One region of the Bradyrhizobium sp. HKCCYLRH2060 genome, then DNA from elsewhere that is predicted to be linked to it. Evidence: predicted binding sites of a transcription regulator. Region 1 holds the regulator's gene; the other holds the start of a gene.
The links. The regulator HrcA, encoded in region 1, represses chaperone genes, less so after heat shock. The targets are predictions, from matches to a motif close to GTTAGCACTCNCNNNNNGNGAGTGCTAAC.

Region 1 (15,372 bases):
TTGTAGCCATCCATGTTATGCACGTCGATCCGCGCGATCCAATAGGCCTTGGGCATCCCTGTCGTCTCCTTGCTCTCGTTCGCTCTTGCTTAAGCTCGGTTGCTCTTGCCGACCAGCGCGACCGCGCCGACGATGTCGGCGACGATGCTCTCGGCGGCCGCCGCCGGATCGGCCGCGCCGGTGACGGGACGCCCGACGACGAGGCGGTCGGCGCCGCCGGCGATCGCCAGGGCCGGGGTCATGATGCGCTTCTGGTCGCCAACGTCGGATCCCGCCGGGCGGATCCCGGGGGTCACGAGCTGCATGTCAGGCCCGACCAGCGGACGCACCAGCGCCGTTTCCTCGGGCGACAGGATCAGGCCGTGGATGCCGATCTCCTTGGCCTGCACGGCGCGCCTGGCGACGAGCTCCTTGACGCCCATGGCGTAGCCGGCGGCGGCGAGGTCGGCATCATCGTAGGACGTCATCACGGTGACGGCGAGCAGCTCGAGGCTGGAGCCGGCGGCGCCGGCGAGCGCCGCTCGCATGCTCTGCGAGAAGCCATGCACGGTAAGGAAACGGGCGCCGAGCCGGGCGATCTGCCTCGTGGCGCGCTCGACCGTGGTCGGAATGTCGTGCAGCTTGAGGTCCATGAAGACGTGCTTGCCCTCGGCCGCGAGGCGCCCGGCGAGGCCGAGGCCGCCGGCATAGGTCAGCTCCATGCCGATCTTGTAGAACGTCACGGCTTCGCCCAGCCTGGCGATCATCGCCTCGGCCTCGGCCACGCCGGGCAGGTCGAGCGCCACGATCAGGCGGTCGCGCGGAGCAATCTCGGTCGGCATGTCACCTCACATCGTATGTTGCGCTGTTGCGATCAGCTCCCGCACCAGCGCGTCGAGCGCGGTGACGTCAGCGGGCAGTTTGAGCCGGTCCATGTCGTTGTAGGCCTTGTCGGCGAAGGCCAGCGCGAGCTGGCTTGGGATCACCGTCGCATTGCAGGCGGTCAGCACCAGCCGCAAGGCGGCGAGCGCGCGGATGCCGCCGAAGCGGTTCTCGGAAGCGGCGGCGATCGCGAAAGGCCGGCTGCGAAACACCGCGCCGCGGCTGCCGGGCGGCTCGTCGACGCGCGAGATCCAGGTGATGGCGTTGGTCAGCAGCGGCGGCACCGAGGCGTTGTATTCCGGAGTCACCAGCAGCACGGCATGATGGACGCCGATCATGCGCGTCAGATTCACGGCGTGATGCGGCATGCCCGATTGCGCCTCGAGGTCGGCGTCGTAGATCGGCAGCGGGAAGTCAGCGAGCGAGATACGGGTGATGTCGGCGCCAGCCTGCACGAACTGATAGGCGGCGGCCGCGGCGAGCTTCGCGTTGTGCGAGCCGGCCCGGGTCGAGCCGGGAATGATGAGGATCTTCAGCGCGGACATCGTGAGGTCGGTCAGCGACCCGCCACGAAGGATCGCGGCCGCCGGTCAGGGCTTGCGATACACCCAGACGCGCGCCGGCGGAAGGTTCATCCAGATGCGCTCGGAGGCCTGCGTGGTGACGCCGGGCAGCGACTTCGGAATCGGCGGCACGACGGAATAGGTGAACTGCACGAACGGCGCATTCGGCGACATCGCCGCGAACGCGTCGCGGATCAGCTTCATGCGGGTCAGCATCGGCTTGGTCACGAGCGGCAGGCCGGAGACGACGGCCGCGGCAGGGGCGCTGAGCACGTTCCAGAGCGTGTCGCGGAGGCGATAGGCGTCGCCCTGGACCACCTTGGCCTGCGGGTAGCGGTCGCGCAGCAACGCGCAGAAGCCCGGATTGTACTCGACCAGCACGAGCCGCTTCTGATCGACCCCGCGCTCGACCAGCGCGTTGGTGATCGCGCCGGTGCCCGGTCCGAGCTCGATGACAGGGCCTGTGCCGTGCGGATCGACGTACTGCGCCATGGTCCGCGCCAGCAGCCGGCCCGACGGCATGACGGCGCCCATATGCAGCGGCTTTTCGATCCATGAGCGGAGGAAGCGCACTTCGTCGTCCAGACGGAGAGGCTTTTTCGACGCACGCACGGACGTTTGCAGGGGCATCTCGGTACCAGACGGGACCGCTTTCACGGCGATGTCAGAAAAGAGTCACAAAGACGTATAGGGCGCAGGCGGGACGGTCAAGCCGAACCGTAACGTACGATTAAGGCTGGCGGGTCCGCGCTCTTACAGTTGCATTCGATAATTTTTTGCATGTGCAGAGCAGCAAATTCGCTCGACCTCTGAATCTGAATCCCGAAATCATTCGGCGAAACCACGAGGCCGTGCTTGCTTGAACTCACGGCTCAGCTCGCCGCCTTGCCGAAGAAGTCCTTCACCTTGGTGAAGAAGCCGGCCGCCTCGGGCTGGGTCGCTCCGGACGACAGCTTCTCGAACTCGGCCAGCAGCTCCTGCTGCTTCTTGGTCAGGTTCTGCGGCGTCTCGACCACGATCTGGACATACATGTCGCCGGTCTGGCGCGAGCGCAGCACCGGCATGCCCTTGGCCGCGATCCGGAACCGGCGCCCGGACTGCGCTCCGGCGGGAATCTTGACCTTGGTCTTGCCCTTGTCGATCGTCGGCACCTCGAACTCGCCGCCGAGCGCCGCCGTCACCATCGAGATTGGCACGCGGCAGTGCAGGTCGGCGCCGTCGCGCTGGAAGAACTCGTGGGCCGTCAGCGACAGGAAGATGTAGAGATCGCCGGGCGGTCCGCCGCGCAGGCCGGCTTCGCCCTCGCCGGCGAGACGGATGCGGGTGCCGTCCTCGACGCCCTGGGGAATGTTGACGGACAGCGTGCGGTCACGGGTGACGCGGCCGGAGCCGGAGCAGGACGGACAGGGGTCCTCGATCATCTGGCCACGGCCATGACAGCCGGGGCAGGTGCGCTCCAGGGTGAAGAAGCCCTGCGCCTGCCGGACGCGGCCGGCGCCGCCGCACATCGCGCAGGTCTTCGGCTTGGTGCCGGCCTTGGCACCGGTGCCGGAGCAGGACTCGCAGGTCACCGAGACCGGAATCTCGATCTGAGCGGTCTTGCCCTGGAACGCCTCTTCCAGGGTGATTTCCATGTTGTAGCGCAGGTCGGCGCCGCGCTCGCGCCCCGTGCCGCCGCGCCGCTGGCCGGCCATGCCGAACAGGTCTTCGAAGATGTCGGAGAACGAGGAGGCAAAGCCGGCGCCGAAGCCGTGCGCGCCGCCCATGCCGCCCTGCTCGAAGGCGGCGTGGCCATAGCGGTCGTAGGCGGCGCGCTTGTCGGCGTCGCGCAGCACCTCATAGGCCTCGTTGATTTCCTTGAATTTCACTTCGCTGGAGGCATCGCCCGGATTCTTGTCCGGATGCCACTTCATGGCCAGCTTGCGGAAGGCGGCCTTGAGCTTGCCCTCGTCGGCGTCGCGTTCGACTTCCAGGGTCTCGTAGTAGCAGCGCTTGGTGGACATCAATCAAACCCGCCCGAACTTCGCCCAACAGGAACGGCTGGCGCGATCGCCGCGCGTTCCGGGTCAATGAAAATGACCCCCATCCAACGAGCCGCTGAAAGCGCTCTTTGGCATGGGGGTCATGGTCATTACCTCTGCCTCAGTTAAGCAGATTTCTTCTTGTCGTCGTCGACCTCGGTGAACTCCGCGTCGACGACGTCATCCTTGGCGGCGTCGCGGGCCGCGTCGCTCTCGGCCTGCTGCTTGTACATCGCCTCGCCGAGCTTCATCGACGCCTGGGCCAGGGTGTTGGTCTTGGCCTTGATCGCCTCGGCATCGTCGCCCTTCAGCGCTTCCTTGAGGTCGCTGACGGCATCCTCAATGGCGCGACGCTCGGTGTCGGCGACCTTCGAGCCATGCTCGGCCAGCGCCTTCTCGGTGGAATGCACCAGCGCGTCGGCATGGTTCTTGGCGTCGACCGCCTCGCGGCGCTTCTTGTCCGCCGCGGCATTCGCCTCGGCGTCCTTGACCATCTTGTCGATGTCGGCTTCCGACAGACCACCCGAGGCCTGGATGCGGATCTGCTGCTCCTTGCCGGTGGCCTTGTCCTTGGCCGACACGTTGACGATGCCGTTGGCGTCGATGTCGAACGTCACCTCGATCTGCGGCATGCCGCGCGGGGCCGGCGGAATGCCCATCAGGTCGAACTGGCCGAGCATCTTGTTGTCGGCCGCCATCTCGCGCTCACCCTGGAAGACCCGGATGGTGACCGCGTTCTGATTGTCCTCGGCGGTCGAGAACACCTGGCTCTTCTTGGTCGGGATCGTGGTGTTGCGGTCGATGATGCGGGTGAACACGCCGCCCAGGGTCTCGATGCCCAGGGACAGCGGGGTCACGTCGAGCAGCAGCACGTCCTTGACGTCGCCCTGCAGCACGCCGGCCTGGATCGCGGCACCGATCGCCACCACCTCGTCGGGGTTGACGCCCTTGTGCGGCTCCTTGCCGAAGAACTGCTTCACCATCTCCTGGATCTTCGGCATGCGGGTCATGCCGCCGACCAGCACCACTTCGCCGATCTCGCCGGCGGTCAGGCCGGCATCCTTCAGCGCCTTGCGGCACGGCTCGATGGTCTTCTCGACGAGGTCGGCCACCAGCGCCTCGAACTTGGCGCGGGTCAGCTTCATCGTCAGATGCTTCGGACCGGACTGGTCCGCGGTGATGAAGGGCAGGTTGATCTCGGTCTGCGTGGTCGACGACAGCTCGATCTTGGCCTTCTCGGCAGCTTCCTTCAGGCGCTGCAGAGCGAGCTTGTCGTTGCGCAGGTTGATGCCCTGCTCCTTCTGGAATTCGTCGGCGAGGTAGCTGACCAGACGCATGTCGAAGTCTTCACCGCCGAGGAAGGTGTCGCCATTGGTCGACTTCACCTCGAACACGCCGTCGCCGATCTCCAGGATCGAGACGTCGAAGGTGCCGCCGCCGAGGTCGTACACGGCGATCGTGCCGGCCTTGGTCTTGTCGAGGCCGTAGGCGAGCGCCGCCGCGGTCGGCTCGTTGATGATGCGCAGAACCTCGAGGCCCGCGATCTTGCCGGCGTCCTTGGTGGCCTGACGCTGGGCGTCGTTGAAATAAGCGGGGACGGTGATGACGGCCTGGTCGACCTTCTGGCCGAGATGGGCTTCCGCGGTCTCCTTCATCTTCTGCAGGATGAAGGCGGAGACCTGCGAGGGCGAATAGGTCTTGCCGTCGGCCTCGACCCAGGCGTCGCCGTTGCCGGCCTTGACGATCTTGTAGGGGACGAGCTTCTTGTCCTTCTCGACCATCGGGTCATCGTAGCGGCGGCCGATGAGGCGCTTGACCGCAAAGAAGGTGCGCTCGGGGTTGGTCACGGCCTGGCGCTTGGCCGGCTGACCGACCAGACGTTCGCCGTCGTCACTGAAGGCAACGATCGACGGCGTGGTGCGCATGCCCTCGGCGTTCTCGATGACCTTCGACGTTTTGCCGTCCATAACGGCCACACACGAATTCGTGGTGCCGAGATCGATCCCGATGACCTTTCCCATGGTCTCATATCCTTCTTTTTGCGGCAGGTTGGGTGGGGCCCTGACGGCGCCCCCATCCAAAACCCCCTCAGATCAAATGCTCGCGATATTGCGACGATGAGCGTCATATAGGAGGGGGGGAGTGGCCCGCAAGGACCGGACCAGGGGTTCGACCCCACGAAAATCACGGCCCTCGCCGAACGACCTCGCGGACTCATCAAGAAGGGCCAATCGACCTTGGCAGCGCCCTAAACGGGAGGGTGCGGTCGCGGGCAGGGAGCAACGAATCCGGTACTCCGGATCTGCCCCGATGGCCGAAATGCGTTGTTAACCCACGGGCCCTAGCCTGCCGCACTCCTGGGACGGGAATGAGGCATGGTCATCGACACCGATTGGGGCTTTCCGCAGCGTGCGCGCGAAGCCGGCCAGGCCACGTTCCCCGGACTGCTGATCTGCGCCATCGTGGTTGCAGCGGCGTGGCTGCGATACACCCTTCCCCTCAATGTCGATGTCAGCTGGTGGCTCCTCGTCAGCGAGCGCATGCTCGATGGCCAGCGGCTCTACGTCGACATCCTCGAGACCAATCCGCCGATGGCCGGATCGGTCTATCTGCTGGCCGTCGCGCTGGCGCGTGCGATCCATCTCAGGCCCGAATTGGCGACGAACATCCTGATCTTCGCGCTGGCCGCGGCATCCCTGACGCTGGTGTGGCTGGTGCTGCGGACATCGGCGCTGCGCCATCGCCTCGCCGACGGTTGGCTGGCGGCGTGGACGGCCGCCCTGCTCCTGATCGCGCCGATGTATGATTTCGGCCAGCGGGAACACCTGGCCCTGATCACGATCCTGCCGGCGATCGCGGTGTACATCCTGCGCGCCAGGGGCGAGCGGGTGGGCCCGGCCGCCGTGCTCATCGCCGGGCTCAGCGCCGGCCTCACGATGAGCTTCAAGCCCTATTTCGCCTTCAGCGCCGGCTTCTGCATTCTCGCCGCCGCCGCGCAGGCGCGCGACTGGCGCGTGCTGTTCGCGCTGGAGAACTGGATCGCCGCGGCGCTGGTGCTGCTCAACGCGGCCTGTATCTACCTGTTCTTTCCCGAATATTTCACGCTCATCTATCCGCTGGTCCGCGACGTCTATCTGCTCCTGAAGGCGCCGGTGCCGACCATCCTCGTGACCCTGCCGATGGGCCTGTGGCTTGCCGCAGCGATCACCATTCTCCTCCTCCAACGCCGGCAGCACGCGCGCGACGCGGCGTCTTTCACCACGCTGGCCGGATCGCTCGGATTCCTGGTGTCGTTCGTCGCGCAGCAGAAGGGCTGGGGCTATCACGCCTATCCCATGGTCGCGCTGGCGTTGCTCGCCGCCGGCCTCGCCGCGTCGGCGATCGACACCCGCCGCGACATGCGGCGCTGGCCGCAGGTCGCCACCGCTCTCGCCGGCGCCGTGCTGTTCGTGCAGACCTGCTTCTGGTTCAATGGCAGCGTCGACGTCCGGCAGATCGAAGCCCAGGTGGCGCGACTCGGGCCGCGACCGAGCATGCTGGTGCTCAGCGCGGCCGCGGTCATCGGCCACCCGATGGTGCGGACCCTCGGTGGCACCTGGATCTCGCGCCAGGAGGCGTTCTGGGTCCGGGAAATCGTCCGCCGATCGCAACAGGACGGAACCATCGATTCACAGACGGCGCAGCGGCTCGCGCCCTATGTGGAACGCGAACGCGCCGGGATCATCGCCGACTTCCGGAAGCAGCCGCCCGACGTCGTCCTGATCGACAATCAGAACAGCGACTGGGGCGATTGGGCGCGTTCCGACCCCGAGCTCAGGGCCCTGCTCGCGCCCTATGTGCTGGTACAGACCGTCGACGGCGTCGAAATCCTGAAGCGCGGCTAGCGCTGCACCATCCTGAATCCGCCTTTTGAGGCAAAATGTGCCCCGCCGGAGCGCGCCGACCGCCGCAGGCGATCAAAACCGCGCGCCCGGCCTGTTGCGGGGGGCGCAAAGCCGCTAAAAGCGTGCCCGCCGAAGACCACGCTGGCGAGGACCCCCGACCGCCTCGGCGCGCGGCCCCGGTCAACGAGGCAATGTTTGATGATGATCGTTCGACTCTTCACCGCGGCCACCCTGCTGATCTCGCTGCTGCACCCCGCATGGGCCACTGACGCCGTATTTCCGCCCGGCGTCCGCATCGGGCTCGCGCCGCTGGTCGGGCTCGCCAAGGCCAAGACGTTCTCCGGCTTCGAAACCGAGGACCAGAGCGTGAAGGTGCTGCTGACCGAACTGCCCGCCGCCGCCTATGGCGAGGTGAAGAACGCGTTTACCGCCAATCCCGCCGGGACAGGCAGCGTCAAGCCGGAGAGCATCGAGACCGCCGCCGGCACCGCCTACTATACCGTCGAGAACGGCCGCGATGGCAACACGCCGGTGCGGCGCTACTCGATGATCCTGCCCGGCAACGGCTTCTCCGGCTACGTGGCCGTGCAGATCCCGGAGACCGCGAGCCGGATCTACACCGACGATGCCGTGCGCCAGATGTTCGCCTCCGCCGTCGTCCGCAAGGACGTTCCGGTCGACGAGCAGCTCGCGATGATGCCGTTCAAGGTCACCGACCTCTCCGGGTTCAAGACCATCCGCACGCTCGGGCCGGGCGCCCTGATCCTCGCCGACGGCGAGGAGGACAAGGGATTCGAGGCCGCGCCCTTCGTGGTGATCGGGCTGGTGGCCGGCGTGGCCCCGGAGGCGGGCGACCGCGCGCGCGTGGCGCAGCAGGCGGCCACCACCATTCCGGGCGTCCGCGAAGCGCGCATCACGATGTCCGAGCCGATCCGCATCGACGGCCAGCCGGCCTATGAGACCCGGATCGACGCCACCAGCGGCAAGGACAATACGCCGGTGACGGTGGTGCAGTGGCTGCGCTTCGGCGGGCCGAACACGTTGCGGATCATCGGCAGCGCGCCGCGCGACCAGTGGTCGGCGGCCTTCCCGCGGTTCCGTGCCGTCCGCGACGGCATCCAGCCAAGAGGCTGAGACCAGCCCGGCATCGGACGGCGTGATCACGCCGGCTGCTCGCCGCGAGACGAACTACAAGGTCGCGCCGACAAACAAGAAGCCACGGGCATCGCTGCCCGTGGCTTCTTCGTTCGACAACAGGACGGCCGCAGAACGCGTGCCCGTGCTCGCCGTCAGGCGGCGCTGTTCGACTGATCGTTGCTCGCCGCGGGCGCCGCCTTGGCGCCGCCCTTGGACACGCCGACCAGGGCGGGGCGCAGCACGCGCTCGCCGATCATAAAGCCGGCCTGCACGACCTGCACCACCGTGCCGGACGGCACCGACGGATCCGGCACCTCGTACATCGCCTGCTGGAAATTGGGGTCGAACTTCTGTCCGGTCGGATCGAACTTCTTGACGCCGTTCTTCTCCAGCGTGTTGAGCAGCGAGCGCTCGGTGAGCTCGACGCCCTCGATCAGCGACTTCAGGCCCGCATCGGCATTGTCGCGCGTCTCCGCCGGCACGGCATCGAGCGCGCGCTGCAGATTGTCGGCGATGTCGAGCACGTCACGGGCGAAGCCGGTGATGCCGTACATGCGCGCATCGGCGACCTCGCGGGCGGTCCGCTTGCGCAGATTCTCCATCTCCGCCAGCGTGCGCAGCATCTTGTCGCGCGCGTCGGCCGCCTCCTTGGCAAGGGCCTCTGCCGAGCCGGCCTCGGGATCATCGGGCATGATGTAGGGCTTGGAGACGACGGGTTCGCTGGCCTGCGCCGGGTTTTCCGGATCATTCTTATGCAGGTCGGGATCGGTCATGGACAGACTCGCAAGTTCGGCTGACGGGTTTGGGGATATGGGGCGGGATATCGTGCTTTGAGCGTCGAAAATCAAGCGCAGCCTGACCGGCCCGCCGGAGACGCCGTCCGCGGATTAACCATCTCACGCATCAGCCACCCAGCAGCCGGCTGACCAGGCGCGCGGCATAATCGACCGTCGGAATCACCCGGGCATAGTTGAGCCGGGTCGGACCGATGACGCCGAGCACACCGACGATGCGGCCCGTGGCGTCGGAATAGGGCGACACGATCGTCGACGAGCCCGACAGCGAGAACAGCTTGTTCTCCGAGCCGATGAAGATGCGGACACCTTCCGCGCTCTCCGCGCGCCCGAGCAGATCGACGACGCCGCGCTTGGTTTCGAGATCGTCGAACAGCCGCCGGACACGCTCGAGATCTTCGAGCGCATGCAGGTCCTCGAGCAGGTTGGCGTGGCCGCGCACGATGAGCTGCCGCTCGTCGCTGTCGCCGCCGGACCAGCTCGCGACGCCGGCGGCGATCACCTTCTGCGTCAGCTGGTCGAGCTCGGCACGGTCGTGCGCCAGCGCGGTCTCAAGTTCGAGCCGCGCTTCCGCCAGCGTCCGCCCTCTGATCCGGGCGTTGAGGAAATTGGACGCCTCGGTCAATGCCGAGGACGGCACGCCCGGCGGCAGGGTCAGGACCCGGTTCTCGACCTGTCCTTCCTCGCCGACCAGAACGACGAGCGCGCGCTCGGGCTCGAGCCTGACGAACTCGATGTGCTTCAGCCGGGTGTTGGATTTGGCGGTCAGAACCACGGCGGCGGCACGGGTCAGACCCGACAGCCGGGTCAGCGCTTCATCCAGCGCCGCCTCGACCGATTGCGCCCGGCCGACGGCCGCGAGCTGGCTCTGGATCGACTGCCGCTCGGCCTCCGTCATGTCGCCGACCTGCATCAGGGCGTCGACGAAGAAGCGCAGGCCGGCTTCGGTTGGCAGCCGGCCGGCCGAGGTGTGCGGCGCGTAGATCAGGCCGAGCTGCTCGAGATCGGCCATGACGTTGCGCACAGAGGCCGGCGACAGCGGAACCGCGATCAGCCGCGAAATGTTGCGCGAGCCGACCGGCTCGCCGGTCGCCAGATAGCTTTCGACGATCTGCCGGAAGATCTCGCGCGAGCGCTCGTTCAGCTGCGCCAGACCGGCCGGCGGTGTCATCAGGTTGATCGGATCGTGGTGGGCCACCAGATGCACTCCTCCCAGCTGCCTATAATGTGTCCATGCGGCGGCTCGGTGGCAAGCCGGTCATGAGGAGGGGGCTCCGGGAGCGACGGACCCTTGATAAACCCTTGCCGCTGCCGGTCGCGGCTCCTACAAGGCCGTCAAACACCCTCTTTCGCCTCTTTCACGGAGAGAATCATGCGGCCGAGCCGCCGTGCACCGGATGAACTGCGGGCCGTGAGCCTGGAACGCGGCGTCGTCAAATACGCCGAGGGCTCGTGCCTGGTGAAGTTCGGCGACACCCATGTGCTGGTCACCGCCACGCTCGAGGACCGGCTGCCGCCCTGGCTCAAGGGCCAGGGACGCGGCTGGATCACCGCCGAATACGGCATGCTGCCACGCGCCACGCTGGAGCGAACCCGGCGCGAGGCCTCCGCCGGCAAGCAGACCGGCCGCACCGTCGAGATCCAGCGCCTGATCGGCCGCTCGCTGCGCACCGCGATCGACCTGGAAGCGCTCGGCGAGCGCCAGATCACGGTGGACTGCGACGTGCTGCAGGCCGATGGCGGCACGCGCACGGCGTCGATCACCGGCGCCTGGGTCGCGCTGGCCGACTGCATCAAGTGGATGAAGTCGCGCAACATGATCAAGACCGAGGTGCTGCGCGCCAACGTCGCCGCGATCTCCTGCGGCATCTACAACGGCACGCCGGTGCTCGATCTCGACTACGCTGAGGATTCCGAGGCGGAGACCGATGCCAATTTCGTCATGACCGGCGACGGCCGCATCATCGAGGTGCAGGGCACGGCGGAGAAGACGCCGTTCACGGAGGCCGAGTTCCTGGCGCTGATGGCGCTCGCCCGCAAGGGCGTCGCGCGGCTGGTCGACCTGCAGAAGATGGCGGTCGCGTGAACGGTCCGCACCGCAGGCTCACCGGTCGCATCGTCATCGCGACCCACAATCCCGGCAAGCTTGCCGAGATGCGCGAGCTGCTCGCCCCCCATGGCGTCGAGGCGGTGTCGGCCGGCGATCTCGGCCTGGGCGAGCCGGACGAGACCGGCGAGACCTTCCAGGCCAACGCCCGCATCAAGGCGGTCGCCGCGGCCGAGGCCGCGCAGCTTCCGGCCTTTGCCGACGATTCCGGCATCGTGGTTCACGCCCTCGACGGTGCGCCGGGGATCTATTCGGCGCGCTGGGCCGGACCGGACAAGGATTTCACCGGCGCGATGACGCGGATCGAGCGCCTGCTGCAGGAGCGCGGCGCCGCGGGTGCCGACCAGCGCGGCGCTCATTTCGTTTCGGCGCTGTGCGTGGCATGGCCGGACGGCCATGTCGAGGAGGTCGAGGCGCGGGTCGACGGCACGCTGGTCTGGCCGCCGCGCGGCACGGCCGGCTTCGGCTACGACCCGATGTTCCTGCCAGAAGGGCACGATCGCACGTTCGGCGAGATGACCAGCATCGAGAAGCACGGCCTGCCGCCGCTCGGCCTCGGCCTGTCGCACCGGGCGCGCGCCTTCGTGAAGCTCGCGGAGATCTGCCTTGACCAGCGCTGACAGCGAAGCGTTCGGCGTCTATGTGCACTGGCCGTTCTGCCTGTCGAAATGTCCGTATTGCGACTTCAACAGTCATGTCCGGCATGCCGCCATCGACCAGGACCGCTACGCCCGCGCCTTCGCGCAGGAGATCGCGACCACCGCCGCCCGCATCGGGCCGCGCACCGTCAGCTCGATCTTTCTCGGCGGGGGCACGCCGTCGCTGATGCAGCCGCAGACCGTCGGCGCGATCCTCGATGCGATCGGAAAGCACTGGCATGTCGCCGGTGACGTCGAGGTGTCGCTGGAAGCCAATCCGACCAGCGTCGAGGCGACGCGTTTTGCGGGCTATCGCGCCGCCGGCGTCAACCGCGTCTCGCTCGGCGTCCAGGCGATGGATGATGCGTCGCTCAAGATGCTGGGCCGCCTGCACACCGCCGAAGAGGCGATGAAGGCGGTCTCGATCGCGCGCCATGCGTTCGAGCGCTACTCGTTCGATCTGATCTATGCGCGGCCAGACCAGACGCCGGCGATGTGGACCGAGGAGCTGACGCGCGCGATCGGCGAGGCGGCCGAGCATTTGTCGCTGTATCAACTGACGATCGAGGAAGGCACGCCGTTCTTCGGCCTGCATGCCGCGGGCAAGCTCAAGACGCCGGATGAAGGCCTGGCGCGCATCTTGTACGACGTCACGCAGGAGATCTGCGGCCGTCACGGACTGCCAGCCTACGAAATCTCCAACCATGCCCGCCCGGGCGCGGAGTGCCGGCACAATCTGATCTATTGGCGCGGCCAGGAATACGCCGGCGTCGGTCCCGGCGCCCATGGCCGGCTCGACATCGGCGGCATCAGGCACGCCACAGCAACCGACAAGCGGCCCGAGGCCTGGCTGATGCGGGTCGAGTCGAACGGTCACGGTGTGATGACCGACGACGAGCTCAACCGCGAGGAGCGCGCCGACGAATTCCTGCTGATGGGACTGCGACTGGCCGAGGGCATCGACCCGCAGCGCTACGCGAGGATCTCCGGCCGCACGCTCGATCCGCGCCGCATCGCGCTGCTGCGCGAGGAGGGCGCCATCGCAGTCGATCCGGATGGACGGCTGCGCGTGACCCAGGACGGCTTTCCGGTGCTCGACGCGGTCGTCGCTGACCTCGCCGCCTGAGGAGCGCTGCGACTCACGTCGCGCTGAAGCTTTTCGGCGCGCCGGCGACCGCCTGTCCGCCACCCGAACCGACGCGCATCACCGCAAGCCCGCGCTCATTGGTGCCGTCGCTGCGGAACCGGAACAGGCCGTCGATGCCGGCGAAGCCGGAGGCATTGGTCAGGACATCGGGCGCGAAACGCTGGTTGCCCTGGGTGCGCGCCAGCGCGGCCACGAGCGCCACCGCATCATAGGCGAGGGTCGCGGTGCGTACGGGATCGCCGCCGAATCGCGTCCGGTAGCGTCCGGCGAAAGCGCGGAAGCCGGACGGATCCGGCGCGGCATAGAGGCCGCCCTGCAGGCTGGCGCTGGCATAGACGCGCGGATTGTCCCACAGCCCGGTGCCGAGCAGCTGGATGTTGCGCAGATTGGCGCCGGCAGCGGTCAGCGCATCGGCCGTCGCCGCGACCGATTCGCCGTCGTCGGCCAGCAGCAGCGCATCGGCGCCGCCGAGCGCCTGCGCCACCGTGCGCGCCGGCCCGGTGCGGTCGCCGGAATATTTCTCGAATGCCACGATGCGTCCGCCGCGGCGGCTGACCGCAGTCTTGAACGCCCCCTCGACGACGGTGCCATAGGCATTGTCGGGCAGCAGCGCCGCGAACGAGCGTTTGCCGACGCTGGCGGAATATTCGACGATGCGGCTCGCATCGGACTCCGGCAGGAAGCTGAGCAGATAGACGCCGCGCCCCGCCACGCTCGAATCCGTCGAGAAGGCGATGACCGAGATGTTGCGCGTGCGCGCCACCTGGGCCGTCGCCGGCACCGAGCCGGCGAACAGCGGGCCGAGGATGATCTCGGCGCCTTCGTCGCAGGCCTGTTGCGCGCCCTGCTGCGCGCCTTGCGGGCTGCCGGCGTCATCCTTGATCAGGAGCTGGATGTTGGGGTTCTGAAACTCGGCCAGCGCCATCTCGGCCGCGTTCTTCATCGATTGCGCGGCGACGCCGGCATTGCCCGACGCCGACAGCGGCAGAATCAGCCCGACCTTGACCTGGCCGTTGCCGGCCACCGCCGGCTGCTGCGGCGGTCCGGCCGGCGCCGTCGGCTGCTCGAACGGGTTGAAGCCCTGCTGCACGTTGGAGCACGCCGACAGCAGCGGCGCGCCGACGATCAGGCCCAGCGCCGTTCGCCGGGCGACCCCATGGGGTCCCGGACCGAGAGAGTTGGGATGACGCGGGCCCACCATGGCATCTCTTCGTTCGGCCGAGACCGGCCAGAAGTTCCCCAAACGCACGTCCGCAAGGCCGTGCCGATTCACTCATATTGTCGACGAATAGTTAAGCAAAACAAAAGGCTGTCAGCGCCACACCGCCGATCAATTCGACGTTTTGCACGGCCTATCCCCTGCTCGTCCACACCCCCATCGATGTGCCGTTTCGGACTTGAATCGGCGATGAATGGCGACGCGGCGATGCCGATCCCGGAACTTCAAATCGCCGCGCGGCTGTTCCCCTGTGGCAATCCCGCGGCAGGCCCTTTAAATTACCTCGATGGGCGCGAAGGCAATCCCCAAGACGTCGCCGGACGACGGCAAATCTTCCACCACGCCGACCTATCTGGTGGCGGGGCAGATCGTTGCCGCGCCCAAGGCGCGGCCTGGATTGCACTTGGTGGCGACGCCGATCGGCAATCTCGGCGACATCACACTGCGCGCGCTGGAAACCCTGGCCGGCGCCGATCTCATCTTGTGCGAGGACACGCGAATCACGCGGCGCCTGACCGAGCGCTACGGCCTCAGCGCGGAACTCGCAGCCTATCATGAGCACAATGCCGAAGCCGTCAGGCCCAGGATTCTGCAGCGCCTCGCCGAAGGCACGGCCATCGCGCTGGTGTCCGACGCCGGCACGCCGCTGATCTCCGATCCCGGCTACAAGCTGGTGCGCGAGGCGTGCGAGGCCGGGCATGACGTCACAGCGCTGCCGGGCCCGTCCGCCGTGCTCGCGGCGCTCAGCGTCGCGGCGCTGCCGACCGACCGCTTCTTCTTCGAGGGTTTCCTGCCGGCCAGGCAGCAGGCGCGGCGCGCGCGGCTGGCCGAGCTCGCGCGCATCGACGCGACGCTGGTGCTGTTCGAGGCCGGCAGCCGGGTTCAGGAGACGCTGGCCGATCTCGCCGAGGCCATGGCGGGACGCCAGGCCGCGATCTGCCGCGAGCTCACCAAGCTGCACGAGGAGGTGCTGCGCGGCGCCATCGGCGATCTCGCTGCAG
Region 2 (15,372 bases), on a different contig from region 1:
GCAACGAGTATGAGGGCGTGCTCGCCGCTCTGGCCGGCTCCGACCGCAAGGCGGCGCTCGCCCTGGTCACCGACCTGATGTCGATTGCCGGCGCCACCGCCGTCGGCGGCCGCACGGTGGCGGAGATCGCCGACCGCTTCCTCGAGCAGTCCACCCTGAAGAGCGGCGCGCTGCCACGTGACGCGCTGGACCGTATCAAGCGCTTCCTCGCCATCAGCGGCAGCCCGACCGAGGCCGTCGAGCAGCTTCGCGCCCTCGCCGCCGATGCCAGGCTCGACATCTCGGCGGCGATCGATGCGCTGGAGGCGCGCGCCGGCTTCATGGCCCAGCGCGGCATCGACATCGCCAAGGTGCGCTTCGCCACCTCGTTCGGCCGCGGCCTCGACTACTACACCGGCTTCGAGTTCGAGCTGCACCACCCAGGCAATGGCGACGAGCCGCTGGTCGCCGGCGGCCGTTATGACGGCCTGCTGAGCCAGCTCGGCGCCGCCTCGTCGATTCCGGCCGTCGGCTTCTCGATCTGGATCGAGCGGCTGGCCCAGAGCAGCGCCGCGGGCAAGGCCGCGCGCGGGAGAGCATCATGAGCGGCCCCCTCGTCCTCGCCGTTCCCTCCAAGGGACGTCTGCAGGAGAATGCCGAAGCCTTCTTCGGACGGGCCGGGCTGAACCTGTCCAAGCCCGGCGGCGCGCGCGACTATCGCGGCACCATCGCAGGTCTCGACAATGTCGAGATCGCCTATCTCTCTGCGAGTGAGATCGCCTCGCAACTGGCGCGCGGGACCGTGCATCTCGGCGTCACCGGCGAGGATCTCGTGCGCGAGAGCATCACCGATGCCGACAAGCGCGTGCTGCTGATCGACACGCTCGGCTTCGGCGGCGCCAACGTCGTCGTCGCGGTGCCGCAGGCCTGGATCGACGTCCGCACCATGGCCGATCTCGACGACGTCACCACCGGTTTTCGCGCCCAGCACAATCGCCGCATGCGCGTCGCCACCAAGTACATCAACCTGACGCGCAGCTTCTTCGCGGCCCACGGCATCGTCGATTACCGCATCGTCGAGAGCGCCGGCGCCACCGAGGGCGCGCCCGCGGTCGGCACCGCCGAGCTGATCGTCGACATCACCAGCACCGGCTCGACGCTGGTGGCCAACGGGCTGAAGGTGCTCGACGACGGCGTGATCCTGCGCAGCCAGGCCAATCTCGTCGCCTCGCGCGACGCCGACTGGTCGGAGGGTCCGCGCGAGAGCGCCCGGATCATTCTCGACCACATCCATGCCCGCGCCCGCGCCAGCAAATACCGCGAGGTCCGCACCCGCTTCAAAGGGTGCGACGCAGCAATGCTGACCGAAGCGCACAACCGCTTCGGCGTGGTGGCGCCGTTCGGCGGCCCGACCTCGTCCGGCATGCTGACCCTGCACTGCCCGCCGGCGCAGATCTACGCGCTCGGCAGCTTTCTGCGCGCACATGGCGCCGAGACCGTCTCGGTCGCCTCGCTGGACTACGTGCTCGACCGCGAGAATCCGCTGTTTGCCCGCCTCGAGGCCTTCCTGCGATCATAAATCGCCGTTCATCGTAGCGACAGGTGAGCGCGACTACCATATGTTGGTAGGAGAACGAGGACTCTGAGCGATGCTGGGAACTGACGTGTCCGACCTGACCACGACCGCGGCCGACGCCGCGTCGCAGGGACTGTCGATCGTTATCCCCGTCTATAACGAGGGCGCGGGACTGACGGCGCTGCACGAGCGGCTGAACAATCTTGCACGCACCCTGCGTCAGCGCTTCGGTCTCGCCTGTGAGCTCGTCTATGTCGACGATGGCAGCCGCGACAACACGCTCGCGATTGCCCGCACGCTGCAGGCCGATGCGCTCGATGTGCAGGTCGTGTCGCTGTCGCGCAATTTCGGCAAGGAGGCCGCGCTGATGGCCGGCCTCGATCATGCCCGGCGCGGCGCGGTGATGTTCATGGACGGCGACGGCCAGCATCCGCCGGCCCTGATCGAGCAACTCGTCACGCACTGGATCAAGGACGGCTACGACGTCGTCTATACCGCCAAGGCGCATCGCGACAACGAGCCGTTCCTGCGCCGGGTCGCCGTTCACGGCTTCTACGCGCTCATCAACTGGGGGGCGCGGCAGAAGATTCCGGAGGATGCCGGCGACTTCCGCCTGCTGTCGCCGCGCGCGGTGGCCGCGCTGCGGCAGCTCCCTGAACGCAACCGCTTCTTCAAGGGCCTCGCGAGCTGGATCGGCTTCCGCCAAATCCGCGTCGACTATGAGCCCGCGGCGCGCGCCCACGGCGTGACGACCTTCAACCTGACGAGCCTGCTCGGCCTGTCGATTGAAGGGCTGACCTCGTTCTCGGTCGCCCCGCTGCGCTTCGCCAGCCTGCTCGGAATCCTGCTGGCCTCTGCGGCCTTCCTGTTCGGGCTCTCCATCCTCTGGGAGACCGTCGTCAGCGGCAAATCGGTGCCGGGCTATCCCTCGCTGATGGTCGGCCTGATGACGATCGGCGGCGTGCAACTGATCATGATCGGCATCATGGGCGAGTATATCGGCAAGATCCTGTCCGAGCTGAAGGCGCGTCCGATCTACTTCGTCGCCGAGCACAGCGAGAAGCGTGCAGCGCTCGATGCACGGAGCGACGGCGCCGAGAGGAACGCCGCCGAATGAGCGCGACGCCGCACCGGCGCATCTGGCTGTGCGCCGACGACTATGGCATCAGCCCCGGGGTCAACAGCGCCATCCGGGACCTGATCGCGCGCGGCCGGCTGAACGCCACCTCGGTGATGACGGTGGGCGCCGCGATCGGGCGCGACGAGGTTGCGGAGCTGACCAGGGTCGCGTCCGACAGCCCGCGTTGCGCCATCGGCCTGCACGTCACGCTGACCGCGCCGTTCCGCCCCCTCACCATGCACTTCCGCCCGTCGGAAGGCGGCATGTTCCTGCCCTTTCCCAAGCTGCTGCGCGCCGGAATGTCCCGCCGGCTCGATCCCGAGCTGATCCGCGCCGAGGTGCTGGTCCAGCTTGCGGCGTTCGGCGAGCTGTTCGGCCGCGCCCCGGATTTCGTCGACGGCCATCAGCATGCCCAGCTCTATCCGCAGGTGCGCGAGGGCTTCCTCGCCGCGGTCAAGGAAGCCGCGCCAGCGGCCTGGGTGCGTCAGGGCGGGCGGAACGTGCCGCTGATGCAGCGGCTGACGGCACCGAAGGCGCTGCTGCTGGACGTCCTGAGCGCGCAATTCCGCCGTCATGCCAAGCGGGCCGAGATCGCTTTCAATCCCGCTTTCGCCGGCGCCTATGATTTCAGCAAGACCTCGGATTTCGCCACGTTGATGGACGGCTTTCTGGACGAGCTGCCGGAGGACGGGCTGGTGATGTGCCATCCCGGCTTCGTCGACGACGTCCTGATCGAGCTCGATCCTTTGACCGTCCAGCGCGAGCACGAGCACGCCTATCTCGCCGGCGAGCATTTTCCAGCGCTGCTCGACCGCCGCCGGATGACGCTGGCCTGAACGGATCTTGCGGGCCTGCGACGAACAAAAAGCCGCTCGGCAGCGTTCCTCCTCCTGAGCCGAAGGCAGCATGGAGGTCCGAAGCGCTGCGCAAGCCCGAGAGACGCTGTGTCGCATACCGAAATTTAATCCGCGCCCCGGCTGGCCGGGCCACAAAGTCCCCCTAAATCTTGGCCGCGCTTCGCCGGAACAAGGCAAGCGGCAGGAGAACGACATGACACCGCAAGAACGCCAACTCATCGACGATCTGTTCGACCGGCTTGCCAAGTTGGAGAGTGCTCCGCGTGATCCGGAGGCCGCCGCCGCCATCGCCCAGGCGCTGCAGCGGGCTCCCAATGCCGTCTACGCGCTGGTGCAGACGGTACTGGTGCAGGACGAAGCCTTGAAGCGCGCCAATGCCCGCATCGAGGAGCTGCAGCACGCCCAGGCCCCGCAGCAGGCCCCGTCGGGCGGCTTCCTCGATTCGATGCGCGACAGCATCTTCGGCGCGAGCAGCCGCGGTTCGGTCCCCAACGTGCCGCCGCCGTCGCCAAGCCGGCCGGTCTGGAACAGCGGCCAGGCGATGCCCCCGGGCTACCAGGGCCAGCCCGGCTATCCCGGTCAGCAAGGCCCTTACGATCAGGGCGGCTTCGGCCAGCCGCGCGGCGGCATGTTCGGCGGTGGAGGCGGCTCGTTCCTCGGCACCGCGGCCGCCGCTGCGGCCGGCATGGTCGGCGGCTCGCTGCTGCTCGGCGGCATCCGCTCGATGATGGGCGGCGGACAGCATCAGGCGTTCGGTGACACCACGATCATCGAGGAGCGCGGCGGTGGTGCCAGCCCGTGGAGCGGCGACCAGTCCGGCGGCTCGCTGGCGCACGACGCCGGTCTCGACGACATCGGCCGCTCGGGCGGCGACGGCGGCCGCGCCGGCCTGTTCGACCAGGCGAACTATGACGACAGCGGCAATGACAACGACGCGGCCGATTTCGATGCCGATGACGGCTATGGCGACGACGACGGTGGCAGCGACTACGCCTGATGCACGCGGTTTGCAGCAACTGCAGAATGCGAAAGGCCGCCCCACGGGCGGCCTTTTTTCAGTTGCGGATGTCGTGCAGCGGCGGTCGTCAGAGCACGATGACCCGGGCACCGACGTTCACGCGCCCATAGAGGTCGATGACATCCTCGTTGCGCATCCGGATACAGCCTGACGAGACGTTGGTGCCGATTGTCCATGGCTCGTTCGAGCCGTGGATCCGATACAGCGACGAGCCGAGATACATCGCGCGTGCGCCGAGCGGGTTCTGCGGTCCGCCCTCCATGTGCCGCGGCAGGTCGGGCCGGCGCGCGAGCATTTCCGGCGGCGGCGTCCAGTCCGGCCATTCACGCTTGGCCGAGATCGTCTTCACGCCGGACCAGGTGAAGCCGGGCCGGCCGACGCCGATGCCATAGCGCAGCGCCCTGCCCTCGCCCTGGACCAGATAGAGGAACTTGTTCGGCGTATCGATCACGATCGTACCCGGCCGTTCTTTGCCGTCATAGTCAACGATCTGTTTCTCGTATTTCGGATCGAGCGGCCGCTGCGTCTGCTCATAGGCCTCCTCGTCCGGTACTCCCTGCTGCGGGACCATGCCAGGCGCCAGCTGCTGCGGCTCGTAATAGGACGGCTGCTGCTGATACATCGGCTGTCCCGGCGGAGGCGCGCCGCGGCCGCCTTGCGGATCCCCGAACAGGAATTCGATGAAGCCGCCACCCATGCGCGAGCGTTCGACATAGGCGGTGCGCACCGGCGCGGACTGCTGCGGCGGCCCGCTGTAGATCACGGTCGGCTGCTGAAACCCCTGGGCCGCCGCCCGATCAAGACCTGAATAGAATGCGCATGCGCCGGCCAGCAGCGCTGTGGAGAATGATTTGAACATCGACGTACTCTGTACTGTTTCGTCTGGAGACCGTTCGTCGCGCGAGGCGGCAACGCCGCCGCGTATCGTCAATAAAGAGCAAAACCCGATCGCTTTGGTAAACGCGGGAGGCGCCGGGATTCACCATCGCTGCACCGGTTGGCGGTTTTGGTAGCTAGCGTTTATTTTGCGTGAAGGCCGGCGGAGCATGGTTAATAGTTGACGCACGATGCACGCCGGCGTCGCGCGACGGCGGTTCCTGGCGTGAACGCGATGTTAAATAGCCTCTGCGTAGAACTGATCCGAGCAAAAGGTCAGGGATACTATCATGGCTGTTCGCAAGCGTTTCCGTATCGAAGAAGCAATCGTCGGCCATATGCCGGAGCCTGAATTCGTTGGCGGCGAGATCGGCCCCAACCACAAGGAAATCATGGACGAGCTCCGCGCGATCCGCTCCCAGATGGCCAATGCGATCCGCAGCGGCGGCAACAATACGGCCAACGCCGCCATCGAAGAGTCCGCCGCACGCGAGGTCGCCGAGGCGCGCGCGCTGCTCGAGACCTATCGTGCCCAGATCGAGCAGTGCGAAAAGCTCAAGGTCGAGCTCGACCTGATCCACGACGCGATCAACCGCACCAAGGGCGAGATCGCGACCCTCCATGCCAAGAGCTTCAACGGCGAGGAGATGGCCAAGGTCAACGGCGAGCTCGGCGCGGTCGTCGGCGGCACCGAGCAGGCGACGCAGCAGATCCTCGAAGCCGCGGAGGCGATCGACCAGGCCGCCAGCGCGCTGTCCAAGGTGGACTCGGCCGACCAGCAGAAGATCCTGAGCGAAGAGATCCAGGAGCGCGTGGTCTCGATCTTCGAGGCCTGCAACTTCCAGGACCTGACCGGCCAGCGCATCAACAAGGTCATGACCACGATGAAGTTCATCGAGCACCACATCGTGGTGATGATGGACATCTGGGGCGGCGTCGACGCCATCAAGGCGCATGTGCCGCCGATCGTCGACACCCGCGAGGGCGATGCCCGGCTGCTGAACGGCCCGAAGGCGGCGGGCGAGGTCGGCCACGCCTCGCAGGACGACATCGACGCGATGTTCAACTGACCTCGTCGGCCAGTCCCAGCGACCGCTCCAGGCAACGTCACCATACAGAACGCCGGCGCTGTCGCCGGCGTTTTACGTTCGACTCTCGACCTTTGCAGGGACGTTCGCCCGGATCTCAGGCGCGCGGCCCGCAGCGGACGTAGACCATCGTCTGGTAACGGGTCGCCGCATCCTTGTCGACGAAGCGGGTGATCAGCACACGGCCGTCGAAGGAGACGACCTCGCGGTCCTGCTCGCCGCCGGGCGGTCCGGCCGGGCCGATGTAGTTCTTGCCGCTGGCCGACCCCTTCAGGCGCAGTTCCTGGGGAGTCGCCTGGTCGGCCAGATGCATCACGACACCGCCGGACGTGCCTGCCCCGATGACGTAAGGCTGTTTGCACTGCGCCAGAGCCATCTTCTCGGTGCGCGCGCGGTCATTCGGATTGTTGTAGGCGGCGAGGCCCCATTTGCCCACGAGATCCTCGGGGCGGATCGTCGCCGGAACCTCGGGCTCGACCGGCGCCTCGGTCTGCATGGGGGGCGACGGCGACAGGCTGAAGCCCGTGCACGCTCCCAGAAGCATCGTGAGCGCCGACGCGATCGCGAGATTGGCAACCGGCCGCGCGCACCGTGAACTCGTCATGGCATCCCCTTAGGAACAGAATCGTGGCTGCCCCGTCCGGCAACCAAGCGCAAAACGCTCGTCAGAGCAATGACGTCGGATGACGACGCCGCTCCACTAACATGTCTGGCCCCGGACAACATCCCCCTAACAGCCTCAAGAACGGCTTAACGGCTGGCCGTTGCTTGACAGGAACAGCCGCAAGCCATATTTCCCCGAGCGGTCTTTAGCACTCGGAGGGCGCGATTGCTAAGGCTGCGAGCCAGTTGGCGCCAAGTGGGCGTCAAATGTGGTCGCATTCAGATTTCCTCCGACAGCAACACTTATCCAAGCACCCCAAAAGGGATCCGTCATGGCCAAATCGAAGTTTCGTCCCCTGCACGACCGCGTCGTGGTTAAGCGCATCGACGCCGAAGAGAAGACCAAGGGCGGCATCATCATTCCCGACAGCGCCAAGGAAAAGCCCTCGCAGGGCGAAGTCGTCGCCGTCGGCCCCGGCGGCCGCGACGAGAGCGGCAAGCTGATCCCGATCGACGTCAAGGTCGGCGACCGCGTGCTGTTCGGCAAGTGGTCCGGCACCGAGGTCAAGCTGGACGGCGAGGAGCTCCTGATCATGAAGGAGTCCGACATCATGGGCGTCGTCGCCTGATCCCGACCTGTCGGGGGCGGCGATCAGCCGCCCCGGGCGAAAATGCTCTGCAACCTCGTTCCAGCGACAGACGGGCGATCACGCCCCTCGCCGTCGAGGTCTACTCCAGGAGAATTTTGAAATGGCAGCCAAGGACGTCAAATTCGCCGGCGACGCACGCGACCGCATGCTGCGCGGCGTCGACATTCTCGCCAACGCCGTCAAGGTGACGCTCGGCCCGAAGGGCCGCAATGTCGTCATCGAGAAGAGCTTCGGCGCTCCGCGCATCACCAAGGACGGCGTCACCGTCGCCAAGGAGATCGAGCTGGAGGACAAGTTCGAGAACATGGGCGCGCAGATGCTGCGCGAGGTCGCCTCCAAGACCAACGACACCGCCGGTGACGGCACCACCACCGCGACCGTGCTGGCCCAGGCCATCGTGCGCGAGGGCGCCAAGGCCGTTGCCGCCGGCATGAACCCGATGGACCTCAAGCGCGGCATCGACATCGCGGTGGCCGCCGTGATCAAGGACATCGAGAAGCGCGCCAAGCCGGTCGCTGCGTCCTCCGAGGTCGCCCAGGTCGGCACCATCTCCGCCAATGGCGACGCCGCGATCGGCAAGATGATCGCCCAGGCGATGCAGAAGGTCGGCAACGAGGGCGTCATCACGGTCGAGGAGAACAAGTCGCTCGACACCGAGGTGGACATCGTCGAAGGCATGAAGTTCGACCGCGGCTATCTCTCGCCCTACTTCGTCACCAATGCCGAGAAGATGACCGCCGAGCTCGACGACGTCTACGTGCTGCTGCACGAGAAGAAGCTGTCGGGCCTGCAGGCCATGCTGCCGGTGCTCGAAGCCGTGGTGCAGTCGGGCCGTCCGCTCCTGATCATCGCCGAGGACGTCGAGGGCGAGGCGCTCGCCACGCTGGTCGTCAACCGCCTGCGCGGCGGCCTCAAGGTCGCGGCCGTCAAGGCGCCGGGCTTCGGTGACCGCCGCAAGGCCATGCTCGAGGACATCGCGATCCTGACCGGCGGTCAGCTGATCTCGGAAGATCTCGGCATGAAGCTCGAGAACGTCACGGTGAAGATGCTCGGCCGCGCCAAGAAGGTCGTGATCGACAAGGAGAACACCACGATCGTCAACGGTGCCGGCAAGAAGGCCGATATCGAGGCACGCGTCGGCCAGATCAAGGCGCAGATCGAGGAGACCACCTCGGACTACGACCGTGAGAAGCTGCAGGAGCGTCTCGCCAAGCTCGCGGGCGGCGTCGCGGTGATCCGCGTCGGCGGCGCGACCGAGATCGAGGTCAAGGAGAAGAAGGACCGCGTCGAGGACGCCCTCAACGCGACCCGCGCTGCGGTGCAGGAAGGCATCGTCCCCGGCGGCGGCGTGGCGCTGCTGCGCGCCAAGAAGGCGGTCGGCCGCATCACTAACGCCAACTCGGACGTCCAGGCCGGCATCAACATCGTGCTGAAGGCGCTCGAGGCTCCGATTCGCCAGATCTCCGAGAACGCCGGCGTCGAAGGCTCGATCGTGGTCGGCAAGATCCTGGACGAGAAGTCCGAGACCTTCGGCTTCGACGCGCAGACCGAGGACTATGTCGATATGGTTGCCAAGGGCATCATCGACCCGGCCAAGGTGGTCCGCACCGCGCTGCAGGACGCCTCGTCGGTCGCCGGTCTCCTGGTCACCACCGAGGCCATGGTCGCCGAGCTGCCGAAGGATGCGGCTCCCGCGATGCCGGCCGGCGGCGGCATGGGTGGCATGGGCGGCATGGGCTTCTGAGCCCTGTTTTCGACATCTCACATTCAGGAAGGCCGCCTCCGGGCGGCCTTCTTTTTGGCCGAGTGTCCGCGCCGGGGGTGCAGCGACCGCAAATCGGCGCTACAGCTTAAGGCCGATTCTGCCCCCACAAGGATTTTCAGATGCGCGCGATTTTGCTTGCGCTGGCCGTGATTGTAGCGGCCGCGCCGGAACTCGGTTGGGCCCAGAGCAAGAGCGGGACCAAGGCCCCCGCCAACGAGACGCGGTATTTCACCGCGATCGACGGTCTGATGGACGGCAATGCCGACGTGATCCTGAAGGAGACGCGCCAGGGCAAGACCGTCACCGCCGCAACGCTCGACGTCTGCTATCCCGTCGCAAAGAATTCGGATCGCAAGGACCGCTTCGTGGTCAGCCTCACGGTCAACGGCCAGACCTTGACCGGCGCGACCCAGAGCAACGGCGCCAAGGAGCCGGTCACGGTGAAGCTGAACCGCAAGCCGACCGGCGACACGTTCGAGTTCCGCGGCCAGATCACGATCGGCAAGAGCGTCACCGAGGTGGCGTCGACCGACAACTCCGACGTCAGCGAGAAGGAGTTCCAGGAGAGCCAGTCGAGCGACGACGGCATCAGCGCCCAGCCGAAGGACTTCACCGACGTGTCGCCCGAGGCGGTCTCGGTCCGGCTCAAGCTCGACGCCATGACCGACTTCCTCAAGAGCCTGAAGGGCGAGAACGTCGAAGTTTCGCTGTCGAGCCTGATCGTGAGCTGCGATGCCTTGCGCGCGGGCGAGCAGACCATCAGCATGACGGTCGACCCCGACCGCGCCGGCGCGTTGATCGCGAAGGCGCGGGCCATGAACGGCGTGGTGACGGCCGGCTGGACCGCCGGCACCGTCGAGATGGACCGCACCATCCGCTTCGCGGCCGCCGACTGGCGCGACGGCGACAAGATCAACAAGGACAAGCTGGCTGGCGCGATCTCCGACGTCCTGGCCAGGACCTACAATGCCAAGCCGACGAGCGCGGCGTGGAATCCGGTCAGCGGCAAGCTGAAGCTGACGTTGAAGCGGCCGAGCCAGCTGATGCCGGCCCTGGAGCTCACCGACGTCATCGAGGTCACCGGCCTCGTCTCGGCGGACAAGCCGGGCGGCGCGGACGCGCTGATGCTGTGGATCAGCAGCCCGACCACGACGACGATCGACGAGAGCTCCGCCGCCAAGCTGATCCTGTCGGACGAATCATCCGGCGACGAGGAGGGCGACACCCGTGACGATGGCGGCGCTATCGACGAGCTGGCGAAGGCCTTCAAGGCCAAGCGCTGGGACGCGGACAACTCGGTCTGGAAGTGAAAGAGCGGCGGGCGCGCAGTCGACCGATGCGCGCCCCCTTTCTTCAATTGGCACGGCGCATATGGCAACCCGTTGTGCGCTCACGTCTCTCTCCAGGTCGTCATGGCCGGGCTTGTCCCGGCCATCCACGCCGATCGGCATCTGGGACGGACGTGGATGCCCGGGCCTTCGCCGCGCCGAAGCGGCTTCGGCCGCGCAGGCGGGACGAGCCCGGGCATGACGGAGTAACTGACCAGCAGGGTTGCTGGTCTCAGCAGCTTTTCATCTTCATAGGCGACCGCCCTGCCTCAGTTCGTATTGAGTCGGAAGCGCAGCGTCTTCGGCCCGATGAAGATGATCAGGTCGCCCTGACGCTTCCAGTTGGTCGCCGCGCTCAGCGCCGCGATCAGTTCGTCGTCGGCCTGGGCGCGCGCCGCCGGGCAGTTGCGGTCCTCGATCTTGCTGGCGATGAACACAATGGTGTTGCCGGCAACTGAGAACTGGCCCTTGCCGCCCTTGCACCACAGCTCCAGCACGGTGTCACCGTTATCGCCGATGTCGAGATCCGGCACCCGCTTCGAGCCGGGCTGCGGCAGCGCATCGAGCGTCATCTCCATGCCGAAGGGAAATTCCTCCGCCGAGGCGGCGGCGAGCGCCAGCCCCGACATCGACAACGCCACCGTCGCCACGGCGCAGCCACGCTTCAACACTTGCATCGTTCCCCTTCACACCAGTCACGCGCAGGGCTCGCCTTCCAGGCGATGGCCGTGACCACCGCCAGCACGGCTCCCGCACAAATGTGTTCCAAACATAGCAAGCCCCGCGCCGCAGCTGCGGCGCGGGGCTTTTGTCGCAGACGGTGTTGCTACTTCAGCACCATCGCCGTGAACGGATAGACATAGGCCTGCAAGGTGACGAACAGGCCGACAAGACAGGCCAGCACGATCGAATGCAGGAAGACGTAGCGCAGGATCGAGCTCTCGTGGCCGTACCAGTTGGTGGCGGTCGAGGCGACGACGATCGACTGCGCATCGATCATCTTGCCCATGACACCACCGGAGGAGTTGGCGGCTGCCATCAGGACAGGGGACAGGCCGAGCTGCTCGGAGGTGATCTTCTGCAGGTTTCCGAACAGCACGTTCGAGGCCGTATCCGATCCCGTCAGCGCCACGCCCAACCAGCCGAGCAAGGTGCCGAAGAACGGATAGAGCACGCCTGTCGCGGCGAAGGCCAGACCGAGCGTGGCATCGACGCCGGACAGCCGGGTCAGCGTGCCGATCGCCAGCATCGCCGAGATCGTGATCAGCGAGATCGCGCAGAGACGGATGGTGCGGCCATATTCCGCGATCAGCTTGCCCGGTCCGACACCCATCAGGAAGCCGGAGATGATCGCGGCGATCAGCATGCCGGTGCCGGTGAAGGTCAAGTAGGTGAACGAGAACACCGCGCCTTCCGGCGTCGGCTTCGCAGCCACCGGCGGCATCTTGTTGATCAGCTTGTCGAGCTCGGGCACCGGATAGTTCCAGGTGAAGATCGAGTTCGCCCAGGCCTTGAAGGCGCCGTTGCCCCAGATCAGCATGATGATGCAGACGATGATCCAGGGCAGCAGCGCGCCCCAGAGCTCGGCTTGCGTCAGCGGCGTGCGGTCCAGCGGCTTCGCCGCCGTCATCGTGGCGGCCGATTCGTCACGCCCGCGCAACGCCGGCGACAGCCACAGCTGCCTCGGCTGCCAGACCTTCAGGAACAGGATCAGCGCGCCCATCGAGATCAGCGAGGCGCCGATGTCGACGATCCACGGGTTGACGTAGTTCGAGATCAGGAATTGCGGCACCGCGAACGAGACGGCGGTGACCAGGATCGCCGGCCACACGTCCTTCATGCCCTTCCAGCCCGCGAACGCCCAGATCACCCAGAACGGCACGATCAGCGAGAACACCGGCAGCTGCCGGCCGACCATGGCGCCGAGAATGTAGGGGTCGAGACCGGTGACCGAGGCGAGGCCCTGGATCGGCGTGCCCAGCGCGCCATAGGCGACCGGGGCGGTGTTGGCGATCAGCGACAGGCCGGAGGCCGCGAGCGGCGAGAAGCCGAGGCCGATCAGCACGGCACCGGTGATCGCCACCGGGGTTCCGAAGCCGGATGCGCCCTCGAAGAACGCGCCGAACGAGAAGGCGACCAGCAGCAGTTGCAGGCGCCGATCTTCCGTGACGCCGCCGATGGCGCGCTTCAGAAGCTCGAACCGTCCAGTGGAGACCGTGACCTGATAGAGGAAGATGACGTTCAGGACGATCCAGCCGATCGGAAAGAACCCGGTGATGACGCCCAGAAACGTCGCGCGCAGCGACATGTTGGCGGGCATCGTGAACACGAAGATCGTGATCAGGTTGGTCAGGATCACGGCGATGATCGCCGCGATGTGTGCCTTGACCTTGCCACTGGCGATCAGCACCAGCAGCGTCACTACCGGGACGGCGGCGGCCAGCGTCGACAGCGCCGGGCTCCCCAACGGGTCGTAGATTTGATTCCACATCGTGACTTCTCCCCCCACGTTCTTGTCATTGGACCCCGTCCGGCGGGACGGATCAGGTCTGCTCGCCAGGCCCCCAAGCCTGGCAAAGGTCGGAAAGGCGATCACAAAACCGGCAACGCCCAACTCTGCTCAAATTCTCGCGAAATCTGGCGGCGGTCGCAGTCCCTCTCCCCTGCCCCATGCTACGGTTTGTCACACGCGACCGACAAGCCGGCGGCCCCCCGCCAGATTACGACTTTAGTCTAGGCAGGTGGCGACACCAGCGATTTTCTCGTTTTTCGTCAGCCTGTTAAGACCTTTTCTCAGGAGCAGCCCGTCTGTGAACAATCTGCGCTCGACCGTCGCCACCGTCTGGCGGATCGCCATTCCCTACTTCCGCTCCGAGGACAAGGTCGCCGGCCGCATCCTTCTCGCCGCCGTCATTGCGATCGAACTGTCGCTGGTTGCGATCCAGGTGCTGGTGAACCAGTGGCAGAACAGGTTCTTCAACGCGCTGCAGCAGTATGATTGGAACAGCTTCATCTGGGAAATCGGCGTGTTCGCCGTACTGGCGACCATCTTCATCATCCTGGCCGTCTACCAGCTCTATCTCAATCAATGGCTGCAGATCCGCTGGCGGCGGTGGATGACCGACGTCTATCTGCGCCGCTGGCTGGACAACGCCACGCACTATCGCATGCAGCTCAAGGGCGACATCGCCGACAACCCGGACCAGCGCATTGCCGACGACGTGCAGCTGTTCGTCGACAAGACACTGAACATCACCATCGGCCTGCTCAGCTCGGTCGTCTCGCTCGCATCGTTCATGGTGGTGCTCTGGGGGCTGTCGACCGATGCCCCGCTGCAGCTGTTCGGCACCAACATCGCGATCCCCGGCTACCTGGTCTGGATCGCGCTGATCTATGCGATCTTCGGGACCCTCCTGACGCATTGGATCGGATCGCCGCTCGTCAATCTCAACTTCGAGCAGCAGCGCTACGAGGCCGACTTCCGCTTCAACCTGGTGCGGGTGCGCGAAAGCTCCGAGCAGATCGCGCTGCTGCGCGGCGAAGGCGCCGAGCAAGGTCAGCTCGGCACCCGCTTCGGCCGGGTCGTCCAGAACTGGTACCAGATCATGAGCCGGACCAAGCGGCTGACGGCCTTCACGGCGGGCTATTCGCAGGCGGCCGTGATCTTTCCCTATGTGCTGGTTGCGCCTGCCTACTTCGCCAAGTCGATCCAGATGGGCGGCATCATGCAGACGGCGTCCGCCTTCTCGACCGTGCAGGGTGCGCTGTCGTTCTTCGTGACGACCTATCGGACGCTCGCCGACTGGCGCTCGACCGTCGCCCGCCTCGACGGCTTCGACATGTCCATCGAGAGCGCCGCCAAGCTCTCGGCCGAGCCGCAGACGATCGATGTCGCCAGCCATGCCGGCGACAGCATCGAGCTCGCCCAGTTGCTGCTGAAGCTGCCGAACGGCCTGCCGCTGATCGCGGCCGACGGCTTCAGCCTCGAGAGCAGCGAACGCACGCTGCTCACCGGGCCGTCCGGCGCCGGCAAGTCGACGCTGTTCCGCGCCATCGCCGGGATCTGGCCGTTCGGCAGCGGCGCGATCAGCGTGCCCGCGCATGCCAAGCTGATGATGCTGCCGCAGCGGCCCTACTTCCCGATCGGCGCGCTCAAGGCAGCGATCGTCTATCCCGCGGCAGCCGATGCGTTCAGTGCCGAGCAGGTCAAGGAGACGCTGGTGGCCGTCGGCCTGCCGCAACTGGCGGACCGGCTGGACGAGGACCAGCACTGGAACCGGATGCTGTCGCTCGGCGAGCAGCAGCGGCTCGGCATCGCCCGCGCGCTGCTGCATGCGCCGCAATATCTGTTCCTCGACGAGGCCACGGCCTCATTGGACGAGCCGAGCGAAGCCCGGCTCTATCGGGTCATCGCCGAGCGGCTGCCGCAGACCACCGTCGTCTCGATCGGCCACCGCTCGACCCTGCACGATTTCCACGACCGCAAGGTCGAGCTGATTCGCGACGGCGACC

Region 2: a site for HrcA is predicted at 7,323-7,351, ahead of groES (co-chaperone GroES). Genes of this name have one in related genera too.

What each region holds. Positions count from the first base shown of each region.
Region 1 covers NZ_JBNPUK010000001.1:507,294-522,665, forward strand. The annotation lists gene ACQR10_RS02190 (DUF1330 domain-containing protein) at 1-56, opposite strand, end outside; gene pyrF (orotidine-5'-phosphate decarboxylase) at 90-821, opposite strand; gene ACQR10_RS02200 (NADPH-dependent FMN reductase) at 828-1,406, opposite strand; gene ACQR10_RS02205 (class I SAM-dependent methyltransferase) at 1,452-2,054, opposite strand; gene dnaJ (molecular chaperone DnaJ) at 2,297-3,427, opposite strand; gene dnaK (molecular chaperone DnaK) at 3,571-5,466, opposite strand; gene ACQR10_RS02220 (hypothetical protein) at 5,821-7,329, shown strand; gene ACQR10_RS02225 (hypothetical protein) at 7,528-8,463, shown strand; gene grpE (nucleotide exchange factor GrpE) at 8,619-9,239, opposite strand; gene hrcA (heat-inducible transcriptional repressor HrcA) at 9,370-10,458, opposite strand; gene rph (ribonuclease PH) at 10,633-11,346, shown strand; gene rdgB (RdgB/HAM1 family non-canonical purine NTP pyrophosphatase) at 11,343-11,987, shown strand; gene hemW (radical SAM family heme chaperone HemW) at 11,974-13,131, shown strand; gene ACQR10_RS02255 (penicillin-binding protein activator) at 13,145-14,353, opposite strand; gene rsmI (16S rRNA (cytidine(1402)-2'-O)-methyltransferase) at 14,658-15,372, shown strand, end outside.
Region 2 covers NZ_JBNPUK010000018.1:119,529-134,900, forward strand. The annotation lists gene ACQR10_RS28040 (ATP phosphoribosyltransferase regulatory subunit) at 1-584, shown strand, start outside; gene hisG (ATP phosphoribosyltransferase) at 581-1,558, shown strand; gene ACQR10_RS28050 (glycosyltransferase family 2 protein) at 1,629-2,672, shown strand; gene ACQR10_RS28055 (ChbG/HpnK family deacetylase) at 2,669-3,511, shown strand; gene ACQR10_RS28060 (DUF2076 domain-containing protein) at 3,726-4,529, shown strand; gene ACQR10_RS28065 (L,D-transpeptidase) at 4,618-5,409, opposite strand; gene ACQR10_RS28070 (protein phosphatase CheZ) at 5,717-6,496, shown strand; gene ACQR10_RS28075 (hypothetical protein) at 6,612-7,118, opposite strand; gene groES (co-chaperone GroES) at 7,450-7,746, shown strand; gene groL (chaperonin GroEL) at 7,868-9,511, shown strand; gene ACQR10_RS28090 (hypothetical protein) at 9,652-10,842, shown strand; gene ACQR10_RS28095 (hypothetical protein) at 11,130-11,537, opposite strand; gene ACQR10_RS28100 (L-lactate permease) at 11,687-13,351, opposite strand; gene ACQR10_RS28105 (ABC transporter ATP-binding protein/permease) at 13,671-15,372, shown strand, end outside.